DNA from 3 places in the Streptomyces sp. CNB091 genome. Region 3 is predicted to be linked to each of the others. Evidence: riboswitches for the same ligand, from Rfam matches in the RefSeq annotation. Region 3 holds a riboswitch; each other region holds the start of a gene.
The links. Region 3 has a riboswitch for cobalamin ahead of D581_RS0117345 (ABC transporter substrate-binding protein). Riboswitches for the same ligand answer to the same signal wherever they lie in the genome.
Positions count from the first base shown of each region.

Region 1: another riboswitch for cobalamin. It lies ahead of D581_RS0113275 (cobalamin biosynthesis protein); the one in region 3 lies ahead of D581_RS0117345 (ABC transporter substrate-binding protein).
Region 2: another riboswitch for cobalamin. It lies ahead of metE (5-methyltetrahydropteroyltriglutamate--homocysteine S-methyltransferase); the one in region 3 lies ahead of D581_RS0117345 (ABC transporter substrate-binding protein).

Region 1 is NZ_KB898995.1:338,561-345,269, forward strand. Features, by position in the region: gene D581_RS0113270 (cobyric acid synthase) at 1-152, opposite strand, end outside; gene D581_RS0113275 (cobalamin biosynthesis protein) at 193-1,179, opposite strand; cobalamin riboswitch at 1,318-1,447, opposite strand; gene D581_RS0113280 (hypothetical protein) at 1,599-1,829, opposite strand; gene D581_RS0113285 (inorganic phosphate transporter) at 1,842-3,104, opposite strand; gene D581_RS0113290 (class II aldolase/adducin family protein) at 3,382-4,041, shown strand; gene D581_RS0113295 (alpha/beta fold hydrolase) at 4,175-5,302, shown strand; gene D581_RS0113300 (hypothetical protein) at 5,487-6,709, shown strand, end outside.
Region 2 is NZ_KB899014.1:117,560-124,268, forward strand. Features, by position in the region: gene D581_RS0133435 (molybdopterin-dependent oxidoreductase) at 1-756, shown strand, start outside; gene lplAB (lipoate-protein ligase LplAB) at 809-1,873, opposite strand; gene cobF (precorrin-6A synthase (deacetylating)) at 1,986-2,774, shown strand; gene D581_RS0133450 (hypothetical protein) at 2,923-3,120, opposite strand; cobalamin riboswitch at 3,448-3,662, shown strand; gene metE (5-methyltetrahydropteroyltriglutamate--homocysteine S-methyltransferase) at 3,828-6,152, shown strand; gene D581_RS0133460 (pyridoxal phosphate-dependent decarboxylase family protein) at 6,565-6,709, shown strand, end outside.
Region 3 is NZ_KB898998.1:132,749-139,457, reverse strand. Features, by position in the region: gene D581_RS0117350 (iron ABC transporter permease) at 1-584, opposite strand, end outside; gene D581_RS0117345 (ABC transporter substrate-binding protein) at 581-1,579, opposite strand; cobalamin riboswitch at 1,618-1,808, opposite strand; gene D581_RS0117340 (M67 family metallopeptidase) at 1,929-2,351, opposite strand; gene D581_RS0117335 (amino acid permease) at 2,481-3,932, opposite strand; gene D581_RS0117330 (DUF2017 domain-containing protein) at 4,299-4,910, opposite strand; gene clpS (ATP-dependent Clp protease adapter ClpS) at 4,992-5,309, opposite strand; gene D581_RS0117320 (nicotinate phosphoribosyltransferase) at 5,389-6,709, shown strand, end outside.

The DNA of each region.
Region 1 (6,709 bases), on a different contig from region 3:
TGCCGGGTCACGAAGGAGTTCAGGGACATGTTCTGGGCCTTGAAGGGCGCGACCTTCACGCCCCGGCGCACCAGCCACCGGCAGATGCCCGCCGTGACGACGCTCTTGCCCGCGTCCGATGTGGTCCCCGCGACCAGCAGCCCGCCGCTCATGCCCGCTCCCGTTCCCGTACCGCGTTCCGTGCCGGACCGTTCATGACCGCCCCCGACCCCGCTGCCGCCCTGCCAGCGACCGTCGCGCGACCACGCGGCCCGCGACCATCCGCCCCGCCACGCACACGCCGAGGGCCAGCGCGCTCACCCGGCGCGACAGCCGTACCGCGCGTTCGATGTCCGCGCCCCGCACGTCCCGCCCGGACTCCCCGTTCAGCACCGGCCGGTGCTCGACGCGCCCCGCGTACGCCAGGGTCCCGCCCAGCCGCACACCGAGCGCTCCCGCGAACGCGGCCTCCACCGGCCCCGCGTTCGGGCTCGGGTGACGCCCCGCGTCCGCCCTCCAGGCGCGTACGGCCTCCCGGGGCCGCCCGCCGCCCGCCACGGCCAGCGCGGCCGTCAGCCGGGCGCCGGGCCACCCGGCGAGGTCGTCCAGACGGGCCGAGGCCCAGCCGTAACGGCGGTAGCGGGGCGACTTGTGGCCGACCATCGCGTCGAGCGTGTTCACCGCCCGGAAGCCGACGAGCCCCGGCACCCCGCCGATCGCCCCCCACACCAGCGCGCCGACGACGGCGTCCGAGGTGTTCTCGGCGACCGACTCGACGACCGCGCGGGCGATGGCCGGACCGTCCAGGGAGTGGGGATCGCGCCCGCACAGACGCGGCAGGCGCTCCCGTGCCACCTCCAGGTCCCCGGCGGTCAGGGCGCCGCCGATGGCGCGGGCCTCCCGCCCCAGTGACGTCCCGCCGACGACGGACCAGGCGGTGGCGGCGGTCAGCGCGACGGCGAGCGCGGGGCGTCCCCGGACGGCGCGCGCGGTCAGCGCTGCGGCCCCCACGGCGCCTCCGGCGCAGACGAGGGTGTGCAGCGCGCCCCGCCCCCGGCCGTCACGCCACAGCAGGGACTCCACCCGCGCGGCGGCGCGGCCGAACCCGGCGACGGGGTGGCCCCGGCGGGGGTCGCCGAACAGGGCGTCGGCGATCAGCCCGGCCGTGGCGCCGTACGCGAAAACGCGGTCGGCACGCATGGCTCAGCCGGTCGCGGGGAGAGGTGTTCCGGCGCGAGGGCCTGTCGTGGGGGGCACAGGAAGGGGCACACGGCGGCCGGGCATGGCGTATGTCCTCACTCAGGGTCCGCGCCCTGGTACGACGTGACCGGCGACGAGAGTCTCCTGGCTTCCGGATCCGCGGTTCCCCCGGCCTTCCAGCCCACGTGAGCGGGCCGTGACGTTCCGGTGTGGGGGAGCGCTCCCCGGTGACAGTGGCGGGACCGCGCCGGATTCGCACCGGCTTCCTCTGCTGTCGCCGTAAATGGCTCCGGCAGTCCACCACGCCCCGCGAACAGCCGTCAACTCGCTGTTGACCTGCGGGGCTCCACTGTGCGCAGACACACATCGGGCCGGACACACGAGAGTGTGTCCGGCCCGAAGGGGTGCGGGGTACGGGGTCAGGCGACGATCAGGTAGATCCCGTACGTGACCGCGGCCACGCACGCCGCGAAGCAGGCGTACGCGCCGGTGCGCGCCAGCGCGACCGACCCGCCGGCGGCGTTGCTTCCGGCCGTGGCGGACTGCTTGGAGAGGGCGACGATGCCCAGGGTGAAGAGGCCGACCAGCGCGACGGTGACCACAAGGCTGACACCGAAGACGGAGGCGAGAGCTGCCCAGTCGATTTTCATGCGGATCTGTCCTTACACCTTGGCCGGCGGCCGGGCCGGGTCGTCGGGCGCCGAGGCCGGGGCCGGGATGGTGGTTGCGAGGTCGGCGGCCGGGCCGCCGACGGGCGGCGGCTGGACCGCCGCCATGGCGGTGGTGACGACGCCCTGGGGCTCGCCCTCCCCGTCCGTGTCGTTGACGTTGGTGTGGTCGACCGGCTGGCGGCGCGAGGCCAGCCAGATGGCGAACGAACCGCCCACCAGGATGACCGCCGTGACGGCGATGCCCCAGGGGCCCTGCTTGGTCAGGAACTCGGCGCCCGCACCGATCAGACCGGCCGCCGGGAGCGTCAGCCCCCAGGCGACGAACATCCGGGTGGCGGTGGACCAGCGGACCACGCCCCCCTTGCGGCCGAGGCCCGCGCCCATGACGGCACCGGAGCAGGACTGGGTGGTGGAGAGCGAGAAGCCGAGGTGCGAGGAGGCCAGGATGACCGTCGCCGCGCTGGTCTGGGCGGCGAAGCCCTGCGGCGGCTGGAGGTCGGTCAGTCCCTTGCCCATCGTGCGGATGATGCGCCAGCCGCCGAGGTAGGTGCCGAGCGCGATGGCCACACCGGCGGAGACGATGACCCACATGGGCGGGTTGGAGCCGGGGGCCAGGACACCGCTGGTGACGAGCGCCAGGGTGATGATGCCCATCGTCTTCTGGGCGTCGTTGGTGCCGTGGGCGAGCGAGACGAGACCGGCGGAGGCGATCTGTCCGGTCCGGTAGCCCTTGGCGGTCGACTTGAGCTGTCCCTCGTCGGTGACGTTCCGGTTGATCCGGTACGTCAGCCGCGTGGCCAGCATCGCGGCGATACCGGCGACCAGGGGGGCCGCGATCGCGGGCAGCAGCACCTTGGTGACGACGGTGCCGCCGTTGATCGAGGACCAGCCGGCCGACATGACGGCGGCGCCGATCAGTCCGCCGAACAGGGCGTGGGAGGAGCTGGAGGGCAGGCCGACCAGCCAGGTCAGGAGGTTCCACAGGATGGCGCCGACGAGCGCCGCGAAGATGACCTCGGTTCTGATGCCGTCTTCGTTGACGATCCCGCCGGAGATCGTCTTGGCGACCTCCACCGACAGGAACGCGCCGATCAGGTTGAGAACGGCGGACATCGCCACCGCTGTCTTGGGCTTCAGAGCGCCGGTCGAGATGGTCGTAGCCATCGCGTTGGCGGTGTCGTGGAAACCGTTCGTGAAATCGAACACGAGAGCTGTCACGACCACAATCGCAAGCAGCAGCGTGATGTGTTCCATTTACCCAGGCAATCGTTCGACGTCAGTGGCACATGGACCGTAGGCAACCTGGATGAACGGAAGATGAACTGGGCAGGGCGCTGCGGTGACTCCAAACGGAGTGCGCTCCCTCCGCTTGTGTCCGGGAGGGGCCGCATGGTGCCTGTGGGGCGGGGCGTGGGCTGCTCTTTGCCACTGGATGGCGAACATTTTGAACGGCTGTTCGGCACTCGGAAGAGACCTCCGTCACCTCTCATGTGACGTTCCGGTTGCGCCTCTTGACCCCTACGCTCGCCCCATGAGCGAGCAGCACTCGGAATCCGTCGGCCGGACCTGGCTGGACGTCGTCGCGACCGCCCGCCGCAGCGCGGCGGACGGCCTGGTCGTCGGCACCTCGGGCAACGTGTCGGCCCGCGTCGGCGACCTGGTCCTGGTCACGCCCAGCGGGGTGCCCTACGACCGGCTCGGACCCCACGACGCGGTCGGCGTGGATCTGGAAGGCCGCCAGGTCCTCGGCGACCTCGGTCCGACCAGCGAACTCCCCCTCCACCTGGCCGTCTACCGCTCCACCGACGCCGCCGCCGTGGTGCACACCCACGCCGTGCACGCCACCGCCGTCTCCACCCTCGTCACCGAGGTGCCGCTCGTCCACTACGCCGCCGCCCTCCTCGGCGGCCCCGTCCGCACCGCCGCCTACGCCCGCTACGGCACCCCGGAACTGGCCGAGGCCATGCTCGGCGCCCTGGAGGGCCGCACCGGCTGTCTGCTGGCCAACCACGGCACCGTCACCTACGGCGACACGCTCGACCGGGCCTATGAGCGCACCGCCCAACTGGAGTGGCTCTGCCGCCTCTGGCTCACCGCGAGCTCCCTACCCGGCCGCACCCCGTCCCTGCTCGACGCGGCCCAGCTGGCCGAGGCGACGGAAGCCCTCAAGGGATACGGCCAGCCCGGCTGACCCCCGTCTGCCTCCGAGCACCCCCGTGGACCACCGGGGCCCGGGCCACGGCCCCGGACCGGCCCCGGCCCGCGTCCGACCCGGACGGCCCCGCCCACTGGCAGCCCGCCTCCCGCCCCACGACACTGAAGCGGTGCGCCCGGTAACCGCGACGGCAACGGCCGTCACCACGATCCTCGGCGTCGGTGCGACAGCGGTCGCGGCCGGCCGGTACGCCAGCGACGTCGCCCTCAGAGCGACGCCCGGACGTCCCCTCCCCGCCGACCGCAGACTCACCGTGCACGCCACGGCGGCCGGACAGGTCACCCTGACCCGGTCCTTCTCGGCGCTCAGGCCCGGCACCTACGGCCTGTCCGGGCCCGGCGTCCACGCGGTCGTCGGGCCCGTCGTCGAAGGGGCCTCCCAGGCCGCCGACACCGTCGTCCGCAGGCTGGAGAGCGTCGGCCGGGGACTCCTCGAACCGGGCGCGAAAGTGCGGCTCACCCCCGCGCTGTACGACGGCGACCCGAGCGGTGACCTCGGCCTGGACCACCAGGAGGTCGAGATCCCCGGCGAGCTGGGCACCCTGCCCGCCTGGTACGTCCCCGGCGCCCGCGACACCTGGGTCATCACCGTGCACGGCCTCGGCACCACCCGGGCCCACCCCATGAACCTGATGGGGTTCCTCCACGAACAGAGCTTCCCCGTGCTCGACCTCGCCCACCGGGGCGACCCCGGAGCCCCCCGCCCCGCGGACGGCCTCAGCCACTTCGGCGCCTCCGAGTGGCGCGACCTCGACGCCGCCGTCCGCTGGGCCCTGCGCCACGGGGCCCGCAACGTGATCGTCCACGGCTGGTCCACCGGCGCCACCATGGCCCTGTACGCCGCGGTCGAGTCCCCGCTCCGCGACCGGATCAGCGGCCTCGTCCTCGACTCCCCGGTGCTGGACTGGCAGGTCACCCTGCGCGCCCTGGCCGCGGCCCGCGGGGTCCCGGCCGCCCTCCTGCCGCTCGCCGTCCGCGCCGCCCAGGGCAGGACCGGGATGAACGCCGCCGCGCTGCTGGAGACCTCGGCGCCCGCCTCCCTGCGCACCCCGACCCTGATCCTGCACGGCCCGGACGACACCATCGCCCCCTGGGCCGCCTCCCGCGAGCTCGCCGCCCGCCGCCCGGACGTGGTCAGTCTCCACGCCGTGCCGCAGGCTCCGCATGCGTCGATGTGGAACGCCGGCCCGGCCCGCTACGAGGAGACCCTGCGACGCTTTCTCACCCCCCTGATGTGAGCCGATGGGGTGAACTCTCCCGCTTGCCGCCGCACCGGGGGAACCTTTCCCGTACCGGCGAAACGCCTTCCGTTTGGGCTTTCGGGCCGTCAGGGGCAAGACTGCTCCCGTGACGTCCCGTACTCCGCGCGACTCCAGGCTGCGACTTGTCCGCCCGCGACCCCTCGCCACCGCCCGCAAGGCCGTGACGACCCGGCGCACCAGGCCGGCTCCCCGGCCCCCCGAGGGCACCCCGCCCCGTACGGAACTGGCGCGCCAGGCCAGGACGGTGCTCGCCGACGCCGTACGCATCGCCCACTGGGCGGCGGGCACGCCGGGGCCGGGCACCGCCGCCCCGCTCGCGGCCCACGCCCTCGAACGGGCGGCCACCGCTCTGGAACTCTCCCCGGCGCAGGTCCGCGCCGGCTGGGACCGGGCCCGGCTGGCCGGACTGATCGAACTGCACGGCGACACCGCCCGCCCCGGCTGGCGGCTGCGCGCCTGGGACCGGGACGACTCCGCCGTCCTGCGCGGCTGGGTGGCGCTCTTCGACGCCTGGTCGCTCGTCCACGCCGCACCCGCGGACATCGAGGCGGGGGCGGTCGCCGAAGCCGTCGAGGCCGTGCCCCAGGTGCTCTCCCTCCTCCAGCTCTCCGCGGGGCCCGTCACCGTCCCCGCCCTGCTGGACCTCCTCGGGCAGCGCGTCGCCGAACTCCAGGAGGAGCGCTGCGAAGTGCCCCTGGGGCCCGGCAGAACCGCGCCCGCCGCCCCGGCGGAGACCCCCGCCCGGGCAGCGACGGCCGAGAACGGCGCCGGACCCGCCCGGAGCGCCGACCTCAACGCCCTGCTGCTCGACTGGGCCCTGGAGGGCCTCGCCGCCGTCGGGGCGCTGACGCTCGGCAAAGGGCACGCCACCCTCACCCCGCTCGGCAACTGGGCGGTCTGGGTCAAGCTGGAACAGATCTGCGTCGCCGCCCAGAGCCCGGCCGGAAACATCGAGCAGTCCGCCGCCGACATGCTCCTCGGCTGCGCCCGGCTCACCCCCGGCCCGGCCCGCGCCGAATACCGCGCCTGGCTCGCCGCCCGCACCGTCGGCAGCGCCGTCGCCGAACTGCTGGCCGTCGCCCGGGGCGAGGACGCGCTGCTGCGCGGACTGGCCTTCGAGGCGCTGAGGGTCGTCGGCGCCCCCGCCGAACCCGAGGTCCGGGCCGTGCTCGCCGAACCCTCGCTGCGGCCCTACGCGCTGCTCTGGCTCGCCGAGTACGAGGGCAACGACCCGGACGACGCCCCGGACGTCCTCAGCCGTGAGGAGGCCACCTGGCTCTGGGTCGACACCGCGGCGGCCGTCGCCGATCACGGCGAGACCGCGCTGCTGGTGCGCCACCTCGACTCCGCGGTCCAGGGCACCGTCCCGGCCCTGCTCGACGA
Region 2 (6,709 bases), on a different contig from region 3:
CTGCTGCAACGCCCCTTGATCGAACGTGAGATCACCCTCTGCTGTGTCTCCAACGAGGTCGGCGGACCCTACATCGGTCACGCCAGGTGGATCGGCGTGCGCTTGGCCGACCTGCTGAAGGAGGCGGGCGTCAAGCCGCCGTCCCGAGGCGGCGAGGCCGACCAGATCATCGCCCGCTCGGTGGACGGCATGACGCTCGGCACCCCCGTCGAGGACGTCATGGACGGCCGGGACGCGATGCTCGCCGTCGGTATGAACGGCGCACCGCTGCCCTTCGTCAACGGGTTCCCGGTCCGGATGCTCGTCCCCGGCCTGTACGGGTACGTCTCCGCCTGCAAGTGGATCGAGGACATCGAGCTCACCACGTTCGACGACTACGATGCCTACTGGGTGAAGCGCGACTGGGCGCGTAAGGCCCCGATCAAGACCCAGTCCCGGATCGACACCCCCAAGCCCTTCGGGCGCCCGGAGGCCGGCACGGTGATGGTGGCCGGAGTGGCCTGGGCCCAGCACCGCGGCATCGAGAAGGTCGAGATCCGGGTGGACGACGGCCCCTGGCGGCCGGCGCAACTCGCCGAACAGGGCACCGTCGACACCTGGCGGCAGTGGTCCTACCCCTGGAAGGCGACCCCCGGTGGCCACACCCTGACCGTCCGCGCCACCGACCGCACCGGCGAACTCCAGACCGAGGAGCGCACCAAGACCGTCCCCGACGGTGCGAGCGGCTGGCACTCCGTCGTGGTCACCGTCGACTGACCGCTCGGGCGCACCGGGGCCGGACGTTTCCACGGCACCCCGCGCCACCCTCCTACGGCACCCGGGCGGTCCACTCCGGCGTACCGAACTTGGTGCGTACGAGCTCCTCGGCGCGCGCCAGCTCGGCCTCCGTGACGCTGCCCGCGGTGAGTCCGTGGCGCTTGCGGAACGACTCGATCATGCGCTCGATGACGCTCTGGCGGGGGAGCCCGGTCTGCCGCCGCAGCGGGTCGACGCGCTTCTTCGCGGACCGGGTGCCCTTGTCGGACATCTTCTCCTTGCCGATCCGCAGCACCTCCAGCATCTTGTCGGCGTCGATGTCGTACGCCATGGTCACGTGGTGCAGCACGGCTCCCGGACCGCCGTCCGGCCCGACCATCCGCTTCTGTGCGGCCCCGGCGATCTTGCCGACCTCGGTGGCGATGTCGTTGAGCGGCTGGTACCAGGCTTTGATGCCCATGTCCGCGAGGGCTTCGAGGACCCAGTCGTCCAGATAGGCGTAGCTGTCGGCGAACGACAGCCCGGAGACCAGGGACTGCGGGACGGCCAGCGAGTAGGTGATGGTGGAGCTGGGCTCGGCGAACATCGCGCCGCCGCCGGAGATCCGGCGTACGACGTTCACGCCGTGCCGCTCGACGCCCGCCGGGTCCACCTCGTTGCGCAGCGACTGGAAGCTGCCGATGATCACGGCGGGGGAGTCCCACTCCCAGACCCGCAGCGTCGGCGGCCGCAGCCCCGCCGCTACCTCGGCGGTGATGACCTCGTCCAGCGCCATGTGCAGCGCGGGCGACTGCGGGGCCTCGTGGATCAGCTGCCAGTCGTAGTCGCTCCACTCCGTGGCCTGCGCGAGCGCCCGGCGTACGGCGACGGCGACGCCCTCCGCGCTCAGTCCGAGCATCACCGTGGAGTCGGGCAGCGCCGCCTCGATCCGGGCCGCGAGCCCGGCCGTGTCGGTGTTGGCCGGGGCGCCCTCCAGGGCCGCGTCGATCGCGAGGATCGCCTCGTCGGGTTCGAGGAAGAAGTCCCCCGCGACGCGGACGTTCCGCAGCGCCCCGCCCGCCACCTCCAGGTCCACCACGACCAGCTTGCCGCCGGGAACCTTGTACTCACCGTGCACAGCCATGCCTCCGCCCTAGGGTCCCGGCCACTCGTTGTGAGCCGGGCACAAACGTCTACAACGCATGCTCGGGACCGGTTCATCCCGCCCGCCCCTGGCATGATCGGCCGACATGAGCGACGCACCCCGTCACATCCTCGTCATCGGCATGGGCGCCGGCGACCCCGACCATCTGACGCTCGCCGCGGTGAAGGCCATGCGCCGCGTCGACGTCTTCCTCGTGCTGGGAAAGGGCAAGGAGAAGGACGCGCTGACCCGGCTGCGGCGGGACATCCTCGACGAACACCTCACCGGCCCCTACCGCGTCGTCGAGGCCGAGGACCCGTGGCGGGACCGCACCCAGCAGGACGCCGGGCGCTACACCTCGGCGGTGCGCGACTGGCGCCACCGCCGCGCCGACATCTGTGAACGCCTGATCGTCCAGGAGCTCGCACCGGGGCAGTGCGGAGCCTTCCTCGTGTGGGGCGACCCGTCCTTGTACGACAGCACTCTCGCGATCCTCGACGACATCCGAGGCCGCGGAACGGTGGAATTCAGTCACGAGGTGATCCCCGGCATCAGCAGTGTCTCCGCCCTCGCCGCCCGGCACAGCGTCACCCTGAACCGGGTCGGCCGCCCCATCCACATCACCCCCGGGCGACGTCTCGCCCAGGGATTCCCCGAGGACTGCGACCTTGTCGTGATGCTCGACGGACATGAGAGCTTCACGCAGCTGACGGGCAGGGGATGGTGGATCCACTGGGGCGCCTACATCGGGACCCCGGAGGAGATCCTGGTCTCCGGCCCGCTGGACGAGGTGGCCGGCCGGATCAGCGGGCTGCGTGCGGAGGCGCGTGAACGGCACGGCTGGATCATGGACACCTACCTGCTGAGCCGACCGCCCGGCGCGGGCGGCGACTGACGGCCGATGCCTGACGGCCGGTGGCTGACGGCCGGTGGCTGACGGCCGATGACTGACGGGTCCACGTCGAGGCGCGGGCGGCGAGGGCCTCCGCACCCCGTCGTCGGACCAACAGGGGCGTCAGGGGTGTGGGGGAGTGCCAGGGGTGTCAGCGCCGGGTCTCATGCGCCCTGATCACGCCGAGCCCGTGCCCCAGGCTCGGGCATTCGGCGGTGAGGTCGTCGCCCCGCACCAGGTAGTCGTGCACCCGGCCGTCCGCCGGTCGTTCGATCGCGCGATACAGCGTGCCGTTCACGGTGATCGTCCAGTCGTCGCCGTCCTGGGCCCACCCGACTGTCTTCTTCATCTGGCGTATTCCGTTTCCTCGGTCGGCCTCGCCGTGGGTCGGCGGCCGTGTAGTGGGAAGAAGAACGGCTTGTGACGCTCGGTGGTTCCGCAGTCCCTACGCCATTCGGTTACATCTGTGTCACTGTCACGTCCAGTGGACGCGCCCGACCTGACCGGTGGTCAGCACGCGGTTGACGAACGGCCGAACGAGCGGAGAACGGGCGTGGCCCGGCGCGGCGTCCCGCCGTGACGGAGTCCGAGCCGGCGTCGGGGGAGTTCACCGACCCGTGTCCCACGTCACCATCCGAAGTGTGAACAACGGTGTGCGCGGGCCGGGCGTCCGCTTAGGCTGATCGGCGCAGCTGGTTCGCCCTGTCCGCCAGGCAGGGTGTCGTAAGAGGGAACCCGGTGGGAATCCGGGACTGCCCCGCAGCGGTGAGTGGGAACGACCGCCGTCATACGCACTGGGCCCGGCCGGGTCTGGGAAGCGACGGTCATTAGGTGTCTGCCCCGGCAGACGTGCCCGCGAGTCCGAAGACCTGCCCGTTGCCCGCACGCGACCGTTCGCGTGCGGAGATCTCGGTGACCTCGTGGGCGGGTCGGCGTAACCACCGGGCGGACGGACACGGTTCCACGTGTCCCGGTCTCCGCCCGGTGCGTCATCCCTCCGCGTCCGCGTCCCGTCCCGGGGTCTGTCCCGCAGACACGCTCGCGAAGGAGAGTCACGTGACAGCGAAGCCCGCAGCCGCGGCAGCACAGGCCACCGTGTACGGCTACCCCCGCCAGGGCCGGAACCGTGAACTGAAGAAGGCCATCGAGGGCTACTGGAAGGGCCGCGTCGACGCCGACGCCCTCCGGGAGACCGCCGCCGAGCTGCGCCGGGGGACCTGGCAGCGGCTCGTCGAGACCGGGGTCCACGAGGTGCCGACCGGTGATTTCTCGTACTACGACCATGTCCTGGACACCAGCGTCATGGTCGGCGCCGTCCCCGAGCGGCACCGCGAGGCCGTCGACGCCGACGCCCTCGACGGCTACTTCGCCATGGCCCGGGGCACGCAGGACGTCGCCCCGCTGGAGATGACGAAGTGGTTCGACACCAACTACCACTATCTGGTCCCGGAGTTGGGCCCGGATGCGGAGTTCGCCGCCGACTCCGCCAAGCAGGTCTCGGAGTTCCAGGAGGCGCTGGCCCTCGGTCTGACGCCCCGGCCGGTGCTGGTCGGACCCATCACCTATCTCCTGCTCGCCAAGGCGGCCCCCGGGGCGGCGGCGGACTTCGAGCCGCTGACCCTCCTGGACCGGCTGCTTCCCGTGTACGCCGAGGTCCTCGCCGACCTGCGCGCGGCGGGCGCCACCTGGGTGCAGCTCGACGAACCCGCACTCGTCCAGGACCGCACCCCGGCCGAGCTGAACGCCGCCGCCCACGCCTACCGCGAGCTCGGCGGACACGCCGACCGGCCCCGACTGCTGGTCGCCTCCTACTTCGGGCGGCTCGGCGAAGCGCTGGCGGTCCTGGCCAAGGCCCCCGTCGACGGGCTGGCCCTGGACTTCACCGAGTCCGGCGCGGGGAACCTCGACGACCTCGCGGCGGCCGGCGGACTGCCCGGCAAGCGCCTGGTCGCCGGTGTCGTGAACGGCCGCAACATCTGGATCAACGACTACGAGAAGTCGCTCGCCACCCTCGGCACCCTCCTCGGCCTCGCCGGCCGGGTCGACGTCTCGGCCTCCTGCTCCCTCCTCCACGTCCCGCTGGACGCCGCCGCCGAGCAGGGCGTCGATCCGGGGATCGCCCGCTGGCTCGCCTTCGCCCAGCAGAAGACCGAGGAGATCGTCGTCCTGGCCCGCGGTCTGGGCGGCGGCACGGACGCCATCGCGGCCGAACTCGCCGCCAACCGCGCCGACCTGGCCTCCCGCACCGACGCCGCGCTCACCCGCGACCCGGCTGTCCGCGCCCGTACGGCGGCCGTCACCGACGCGGACGGCCGCCGCTCCCAGCCGTACCCGGAGCGCGCCGCCGCCCAACGTGCCCACCTCGGGCTGCCGTTGCTGCCGACGACCACCATTGGCTCGTTCCCGCAGACCACCGAAGTGCGCACCGCGCGCGCCGACCTGCGGGCGGGGCGGATCGACGAGGCCGGGTACGAGGAGCGCATCAAGGACGAGATCCGCGAGGTCCTCTCCTTCCAGGAGAAGGCCGGACTGGACGTCCTGGTGCACGGCGAGCCCGAACGCAACGACATGGTCCAGTACTTCGCCGAGCAGCTCACCGGTTACCTCGCCACCCAGCACGGCTGGGTGCAGTCCTACGGCACCCGGTACGTCCGGCCGCCGGTCCTCGCGGGCGACGTCTCGCGCCCCGGGCCGATGACGGTGCGCTGGACGACGTACGCGCAGTCGCTGACCGCACGCCCCGTCAAGGGCATGCTCACCGGCCCGGTCACCATGCTCGCCTGGTCCTTCGTCCGCGACGACCAGCCGCTCGGCGACACCGCCCGCCAGGTGGCCCTCGCCCTGCGCGACGAGGTGAACGACCTGGAGACGAGCGGAACTTCGGTGATCCAGGTCGACGAGCCCGCGCTGCGCGAGACACTGCCGCTGCGGGCGGCCGAGCACGCCGCGTACCTGGAGTGGGCGACGGAGTCCTTCCGGCTCGCCACCTCCGGGGTGCGTCCGGACACCCAGATCCACACCCACATGTGCTACGCGGAGTTCGGCGACATCGTCCAGGCCATCGACGACCTCGACGCCGACGTCATCAGCCTGGAGGCGGCCCGCTCCCATATGCAGGTCGCCCGCGAACTGGCCGCCCACGGCTACCCCCGCGAGGCGGGCCCGGGCGTCTACGACATCCACTCCCCGCGCGTCCCCAGCACCGAGGAGGCGGCGTCCCTGCTGCGCAAAGGACTTGAGGCCATCCCGGCGACACGCCTGTGGGTGAACCCGGACTGCGGCCTGAAGACCCGCGGCTGGCCCGAGACCCGGGCCTCCCTGGAGAACCTGGTCGCCGCCGCGCGGGCGATCCGCGCGGAGCTGCCCACCGAAGCGGCGTGATCCGTGCCCGGTGCGGGAGGCGGTCACCAGCGCTCCCGCACCGGGCCCTGCCCGTACGGCTCCGGAGAGGGCGCCCCCGGCCGAGGCCCCGGCTCGACGCGTCTGCGCAGGCGGGCGGGGGCTGCCGCACTCGCGTCGGCATGGGCCGTCGGCTCCGTCCCGACTACGCTCGGGGGAACGGTAGTTCGGACGCCGGTGGGTCACCCCTACGACGGCAACGCGTTCTTTGGCGCGGTCGGAGTTAGGTTAGCCTAACCAGCGAATACCCGGTTGTGGATCTTTCCGCGACCGGTGCCGCCCCGCGCGCGGGGCGGCACACCCGCACGACCCGCCGCGCACTCCGACCGAAGGACTTCGCCATGTTGCGTGCTCAGGACCTGCCGTCCTGCGAACTCCCCGCGGAGCGTGGGGTGTGAGCGACGGTACGCAGCCGGCTCCCGGACCGGAAGGGCCCCGGGAAGGCCTCGTCGCGGGCGGTGCGCACGGGCCGGACCGGCTACGGGCCCTCACCGCGATCGTCCTGGACGCGCTGGAGAAGGCCGTCCCGGCCCGAGGCG
Region 3 (6,709 bases):
AGGGTCCAGTAGAGGACTTCCTGGAGGTGGTCCGCGCGGGCGGAGGTGACCAGGATCAGGCTGGTCAGGGCGGAGAGGACGTAGGAGACGGCGACCCCGGCGAGGACGAGCCGGTTGGTGGTGAGGCCGCCGCCACCGCGCGCCAGGGTGTAGACGAGGAGCAGCGAGAGCAGCGCCCCGACGAAGGCGGCGGCGGGGATGGTGACGGTGGTGGCGAGGGTGGCGCCGATGCCGAGGACGATCACCAGGACCGCGCCGGTGGAGGCCCCGGAGGAGACGCCGAGGAGGAACGGGTCGGCGAGCTGGTTGCGTACGAGGGCCTGGAGGACGGTGCCGATGACGGCGAGTCCGGCGCCGACGACGATGCCGAGCAGCACCCGGGGCAGCCGGACGTCCAGGACGATCGTGCGGAAGGGGCTCGCGTCCGCCTGCCCGGTCAGGATGTCGATGACCTGGCCGGGCGGGATGCGGACGGAGCCGAGGGCGAGCGCGGCGAGCACGGCGGCGGCGAGGAGCGCGGCGAGGGTGCCGACGACCAGGGTGTAGCGGAGCAGCCGCCGCGGTGCGGGGGTGCGGCAGCTCACGGGGTGGTGGCCCCCGGGTGGAGCTGGGCGGCGAGTTTGCCGACGGCGGCGGGAACGCGGACGCCGAGGACGGCGTCGGAGAGCGGCATGACCGCGAAACGCTTGTTCTTGACGGCGGGGACGTCGGCGAGGGCCGGGTCGGTGAGGAGGCGCTTCTTCTTCTGTTCGACGGTGGTGGCCCCGTAGTCGTAGATCACGATGGCCTCGGGCTTGCGTGCGACGACGTTCTCCCAGGAGGCGTCGCCGAAGGGCTTGTCGAGGTCGGCGAAGACGTTGGTGCCGCCGGCCCGCTCGATCAGTTCGTTGCCGATGCCCTCTCCGCCCGCGGTGAAGGCGGTCTTGTCGCCGCTGTCGTAGACGAAGACGGAGACGGGCTTCAGGCCGGCGAGCTTCTTGGCGGTGGCGGCGTTGTCGGCCTTGGCCTGCTTGATCCAGGCCTCGGCGCGGTCGGTGACGCCGAAGGTGCGGCCGAGCTCGCGGATCTCGTCGTAGAGGGTGTCCATGGGCTGGTCGCCCTTGGTGCAGCTCTCGGTGTTGAGCCGGCTCTCGATGCCGGACTTCTTCAGCGCCGCGCGCCCGCGCCCGTCGCCTGCCGCGAACGCGCTGGCGTACCCGCCGTAGACGAAGTCGGGGTTCGTGGCGAGGACCTGCTCGTAGGAGGGGTACTCCTTGGCGATGACCGGGACGGACGCGTAGTCCTCCGCGTACTTCGGCAGGACCTGGTCGTCGAGGTAGGCGGTGCCGACGAGGGATTTCGCCAGGCCCAGCTCCAGCATGATCTCGGTGACGTGCTGGTTCATGGTGACGACGCGCTTCGGCGGGGCCTCGAACGTGGTGGTGACACCGCAGTTCTTCACGGTGTACGGGAATCCGTCGCTCTTCGCCACGGCCCTGTCCCCGGTGGCGGCGGCGTCGCCGTCGGAGGAGGAGCAGGCGGTGAGGGCGAGCGGGAGCAGCACGGCGGCGGCTATGAGCGCGGGGGTGCGCCGGGACATGGCGAGGCCTCTCCGGGGGATTTCCGCGTCCCCTGGTCGATGCGAGAAGGCGGCGGGCCAGTTCCTGACTTCCGGGCCGCCCTCCGGTGCGACGTCGTCCGCTGGGGAGTCGTCCGCGTGGGAGGGGGCCCGGTCACAGTGGCGGGACCGTGCCGGATTCGCACCGGCTTCCTGGTTCCTGCTGCCTTGTTGGGTCTGGGAGCAGTGTGCCAGACCCGTGCGGGGGCCCTGCGGGGGCACCCTCGTAGGTCCCTGGCTGGGTCCCTGGTGGGTCCCTGGTGGGTCCCTCGTGAGTCCCTGGTGGGTCCCTCGTGAGTCCCTGGTGGGTCCCTCGTGAGTCCCTGGTGGGTCAGTACGCCTCGACGACCCGCACGTCTTCCTCGGTGATCTCGCCGTCCACGATGCGGTACGAGCGGAACTGGAAGGGTCCGGCGTCGTCGGTGTCGGCGGTGGAGACCAGGACGTAGTGGGCGCCGGGCTCGTTGGCGTAGGTGACGTCGGTGCGGGAGGGGTAGGCCTCGGTCGCCGTGTGCGAGTGGTAGACGATCACGGGCTCCTCGTCGCGGTCGTCCATCGCGCGGTAGAGCTTGAGGAGGTCGGCCGAGTCGAACTCGTAGAACGTGGGCGAGCGGGCGGCGTTGAGCATCGGGATGAAGCGCTCGGGGCGGTCCGTCCCGGCCGGGCCCGCGACCACTCCGCACGCCTCGTCGGGGTGGTCGGCGCGGGAGTGGGCGACGATCTGGTCGTAGAGCGTCTGGGTGATGGTCAGCATGGCGCCAGGATATGCGGGCGGCCCCTTCCGTACCGGTGGGTGGTACGGAAGGGGCCGCATGCTGGACACGTCGGCCGTTGGGGCGGCCGGGGCGGTCCGGGAGGGGGCGGTGTGGGGCCCGCCCCCGGGTCAGTGGTGGGGCTCGGTGGTGGTCTTCTTCTCCGGGGTGCGCGCCTGGAGCGCCCGGTAGGAGACGAAGAGGATGAGCGCCCACAGGGGTGCGCAGTAGAGCGAGATCCTGGCGTCCTCGTCGATCGCCATCATGACGATGACCATGCCGATGAACAGGAGCGCGAACCAGCTCGTGTACGGGGCTCCGGGGGCCTTGAACGAGGACTGCGGGAGCAGACCGGCGTCGGCCATGCGGCGGTAGCGGATCTGGCTGCACAGGATCATGATCCAGGCCCACATGCCGGAGATGGTGGCGAAGGAGACGACGTAGTTGAACGCCTCGCCGGGCCACTGGTAGTTGATCCCGACGCCGACGAGCATCAGGGCGGCGGAGAACGTGGTGCCCACGAGCGGCAGGCCGTTCTTCGTCAGCTTGGTGAAGGCGCGGGGGCCCTGGCCGTTGAGGGCGAGGTCGCGGAGCATGCGGCCGGTGGAGTACATGCCAGAGTTGCAGGAGGAGAGCGCGGCGGTGAGGACGACGAAGTTGACGACGGCGGCGCCGACGCTGAACCCCATCTCCTCGAAGGCCTTCACGAACGGGGAGACGCCGGGTTTGAAGGTGGACCACGGCACGACCGAGAGGATCATGATCAGCGCGCCGACGTAGAAGACGGCGATGCGCCACGGCACGGTGTTGATGGCCTTGGGCAGCACGGTCCCGGGGTCCTTGGACTCCCCGGCGGTGACGCCGACGAGTTCCACGGCGAGGAAGGCGAACATGACGATCTGGAGCGTCATGAGCGTGCCGGTGATGCCGTTGGGGAAGAAGCCGCCGTCGTTCCAGAGGTTGGCGACGGTGGCGGTGTCGCCGGCGTCGGAGAATCCGACGGTGAGGACGCCCGCGCAGATCAGGATCATGCCGATGATCGCGGTGACCTTGACCATGGAGAACCAGAACTCCAGCTCACCGAAGAGCTTCACGGAGATCAGGTTGGCGCCGTACAGAATGACGGTGAACACCAGGGCGGACAGCCACTGCGGAATGTTCCACCAGTACGTCATATAGGTGGCGGCGGCGGTGACTTCGGTGATTCCGGTGACGACCCAGAAGAGCCAGTAGGTCCAGCCGGTCACGAATCCGAAGAACGGGCCGAGGAATTCCCGGGCGTACTCCGAGAAGGAACCGGAGACCGGGCGGTACATGAGGAGTTCGCCCAGGGCCCGCATGATGAAGAAGATGACCAGGCCCGCGATGACGTAGGCCAGGACGAGGCTGGGTCCGGCCCGGTCGATGGCTTTGCCCGCGCCGAGGAAGAGCCCGGTGCCGATGGCTCCGCCGATGGCGATCATCTGGATCTGACGAGCGCCCAGACCGCGCTGGTATCCCTCGCCACTGGTCCCGGATCCCCCGGCGTCGCCGCCGGGCCGGCCCTTGTCGGCCTGTCCCTCGTCGACCTGCGCCGATGTCATGGTGGTGCGCCTTTCTCCACGCCGATCCGCGCCTCACAAGGCCGCGGATCAGGTCCTGATCCCCCCGGATATGGATGGAGTGCCGCCGGCGTTCGGCCGGTTCGTGGCGCCCCCGGGAACAGGGGTGGCGTTCCCGGGCGGTCGTGAAGATTTAACACGGCCGTCGCGGGACACGATGGGACATTCTGTGGCGCACGACACAGGAAAAAGCGGGCAAGGGGTTCTGTCTGGCACGAAAAGGCCGGATCATTTGGTGTGATCTTTATGCGGATCTGAGCGTCCGTTGAGCGAACGCAGAGGGCGCCCGCCCCGGCACGGCGGGCGGGCGGGCGCCCTCTGCGTTCACGGCTTTACCGCTTTACCGCTTTACGGCATGAGCGTCTCGACGAGCGTTTCCTGGAGTGCGCCGAGCCAGAGGTAGGCCATCACCATCGGCTTGCGCGGATCGGCGTCGGGGAGCCGGTAGAGCGAGCCCTCGCCGCCCTCGTCCTCGTCGGAGACCTCCAGCCGGGTGCCGATGGTCAGACGCAGGTCGTTGAGGGAGCGCAGCCAGCTGCGGCACTCCTCGCCGGTGAGGGTGAGGATGGCGCCGCCGTCCCCGGCGGGCGAGAGCGCGTCCAGGGTGCGGACGACGGTGACGGCGTCCTCGCGCTTGCCGGAGCGCAGGTCGTTCTCGGTGAAGCGGCGGAACTCGGAGGACAGCTCACGGAGCTCCTCCTCCGGCTTTCCGCCCTCGGCGGGCCGGTCGGGGCCGCCGTAGGCGTCGGGGAAGAGCCGGGCGAGCGCCGGGTCGGACGGCGGCTTGCTGGGGCCCTCGGCGAAGAGGGCGGCGAGCGGGTCCTCGCCGTCGGCGGGCGTCTCGCCGGGGCCGATCAGTTCGAGCAGCTGGACGGCGAGGGAGCGCAGGATGGAGATCTCGACCTCGTCGAGCGCGACGGCCGCGCCGCCGCCTGGGGTGGCCTCGAAATGGCCGGCCATGGATTCTCCGATGGTGGGTCGAACGGGGCGGGGGAGGGCGGGGCGGGCGAGAGCGGGGCGGTCGGGCGGGCCCGGGCGGCTCTAGTTGCGGTCCTGGGTGAGGGTGGCCCACAGTCCGTATCCGTGCATGGCCTGGACGTCGCGCTCCATCTCCTCGCGGCTCCCGCTGGAGACGACGGCGCGGCCCTTCTGGTGCACGTCCATCATGAGCCGGTGGGCCTTGTCCTTCGGGTAGCCGAAGTAGGCCTGGAAGACGTAGGTCACGTAGCTCATGAGGTTGACCGGGTCATTGTGGACGAGCGTCACCCACGGGACGTCCGGCTCGGGGACCGCGAAGGTCTCCTCGGCCGAATCGGGACGTTCGATCTCTAGCGGGGTAGCAACGCTCACCTGTCCCATGCTGCCACCCGGGCGGGTCCCGCGCATAAACGGACCCCACATCTCGTCACTTTGACGAATAGGGGGTAGCATCCCAGCCATGAACTCAGCGGACCTCGGGCGACGGGTCGGCGTTCCGTCGACCGCGCTCTTCACCGACCAGTACGAGCTGACCATGGTGCAGGCGGCCCTCAGGGCCGGCACCGCCGACCGGCACTCGGTCTTCGAGGCGTTCACCCGCCGGCTGCCCGAGGGGCGGCGCTACGGAGTCGTCGCGGGCACCGGCCGGGTGCTGGACGCGGTGGAGAACTTCCACTTCGACGACGAGATGATCGGCTTCCTGCGGCAGCAGGAGATCGTCGACGAGCCCACCCTCGAATGGCTGGCCGACTACCGCTTCGGCGGCGACATCTGGGGCTACCCGGAGGGCGAGGTCTACTTCCCCGGCTCCCCGATCCTGCGCGTGGAGGGCTCCTTCGCCGAGTGCGTGCTGCTGGAGACGGTGATCCTCTCCATCCTCAACCACGACTCCGCCATCGCCGCCGCCGCCTCACGGATGTCGGCCGCCGCCGGGAGCCGCCGGCTGATCGAGATGGGCGCGCGCCGCACCCACGAGCTCTCCGCGGTCGCCTCGGCCCGCGCCGCGTACGTCGGCGGCTTCGACGCCACCTCCGACCTGGCGGCCGGCTTCCGCTGGGCGATCCCGACCGTCGGCACGAGCGCGCACTCCTTCACCCTGCTGCACGACTGCGAGCGCGACGCGTTCCGGGCGCAGGTGGACTCGCTGGGCCGGGGCACGACGCTGCTGGTCGACACGTACGACGTGACCGAGGCGGTCCGGGCGGCCGTCGAGATCGCGGGGCCCGAGCTGGGCGCCGTACGGATCGACTCCGGGGACCTGCTCCTGGTCGCGCACCGGGTGCGGCAGCAGCTGGACGAGCTGGGGGCGACGGACACGAAGATCGTGGTGACCTCGGACCTGGACGAGTACGCCATCGCCTCGCTGGCCGCCGCGCCGGTGGACGCGTACGGGGTCGGCACCCAGCTGGTCACCGGGAGCGGGCACCCCACCTGCTCCATGGTCTACAAGCTGGTGGCCCGCGCCGGCTCGGCGGAGCCGGACGCCCCGCTGGTGCCGGTGGCGAAGAAGTCGCTCGGCGCGAAGTCGTCGAAGGGCGGCCGCAAGTGGGCCGCCCGCCGGACCGACGAGCACGGCGTCGCCGAGGCCGAGGTGATCGGCACCGGTCCGGTCCCCGAGGAGCTGGCCGACCGGCAGCTGCCGGTGGAGCTGGTGCGCGGTGGCGAGGTGCTCGCGCGGGAGCCCCTGGAGGCCATCCGGGAGCGGCACGTGGCGGCGCGCGCGGGGCTGCCGATGTCGGCGATCCAGCTGTCGCGGGGCGAGCCGGTGATCCCGACCGAGT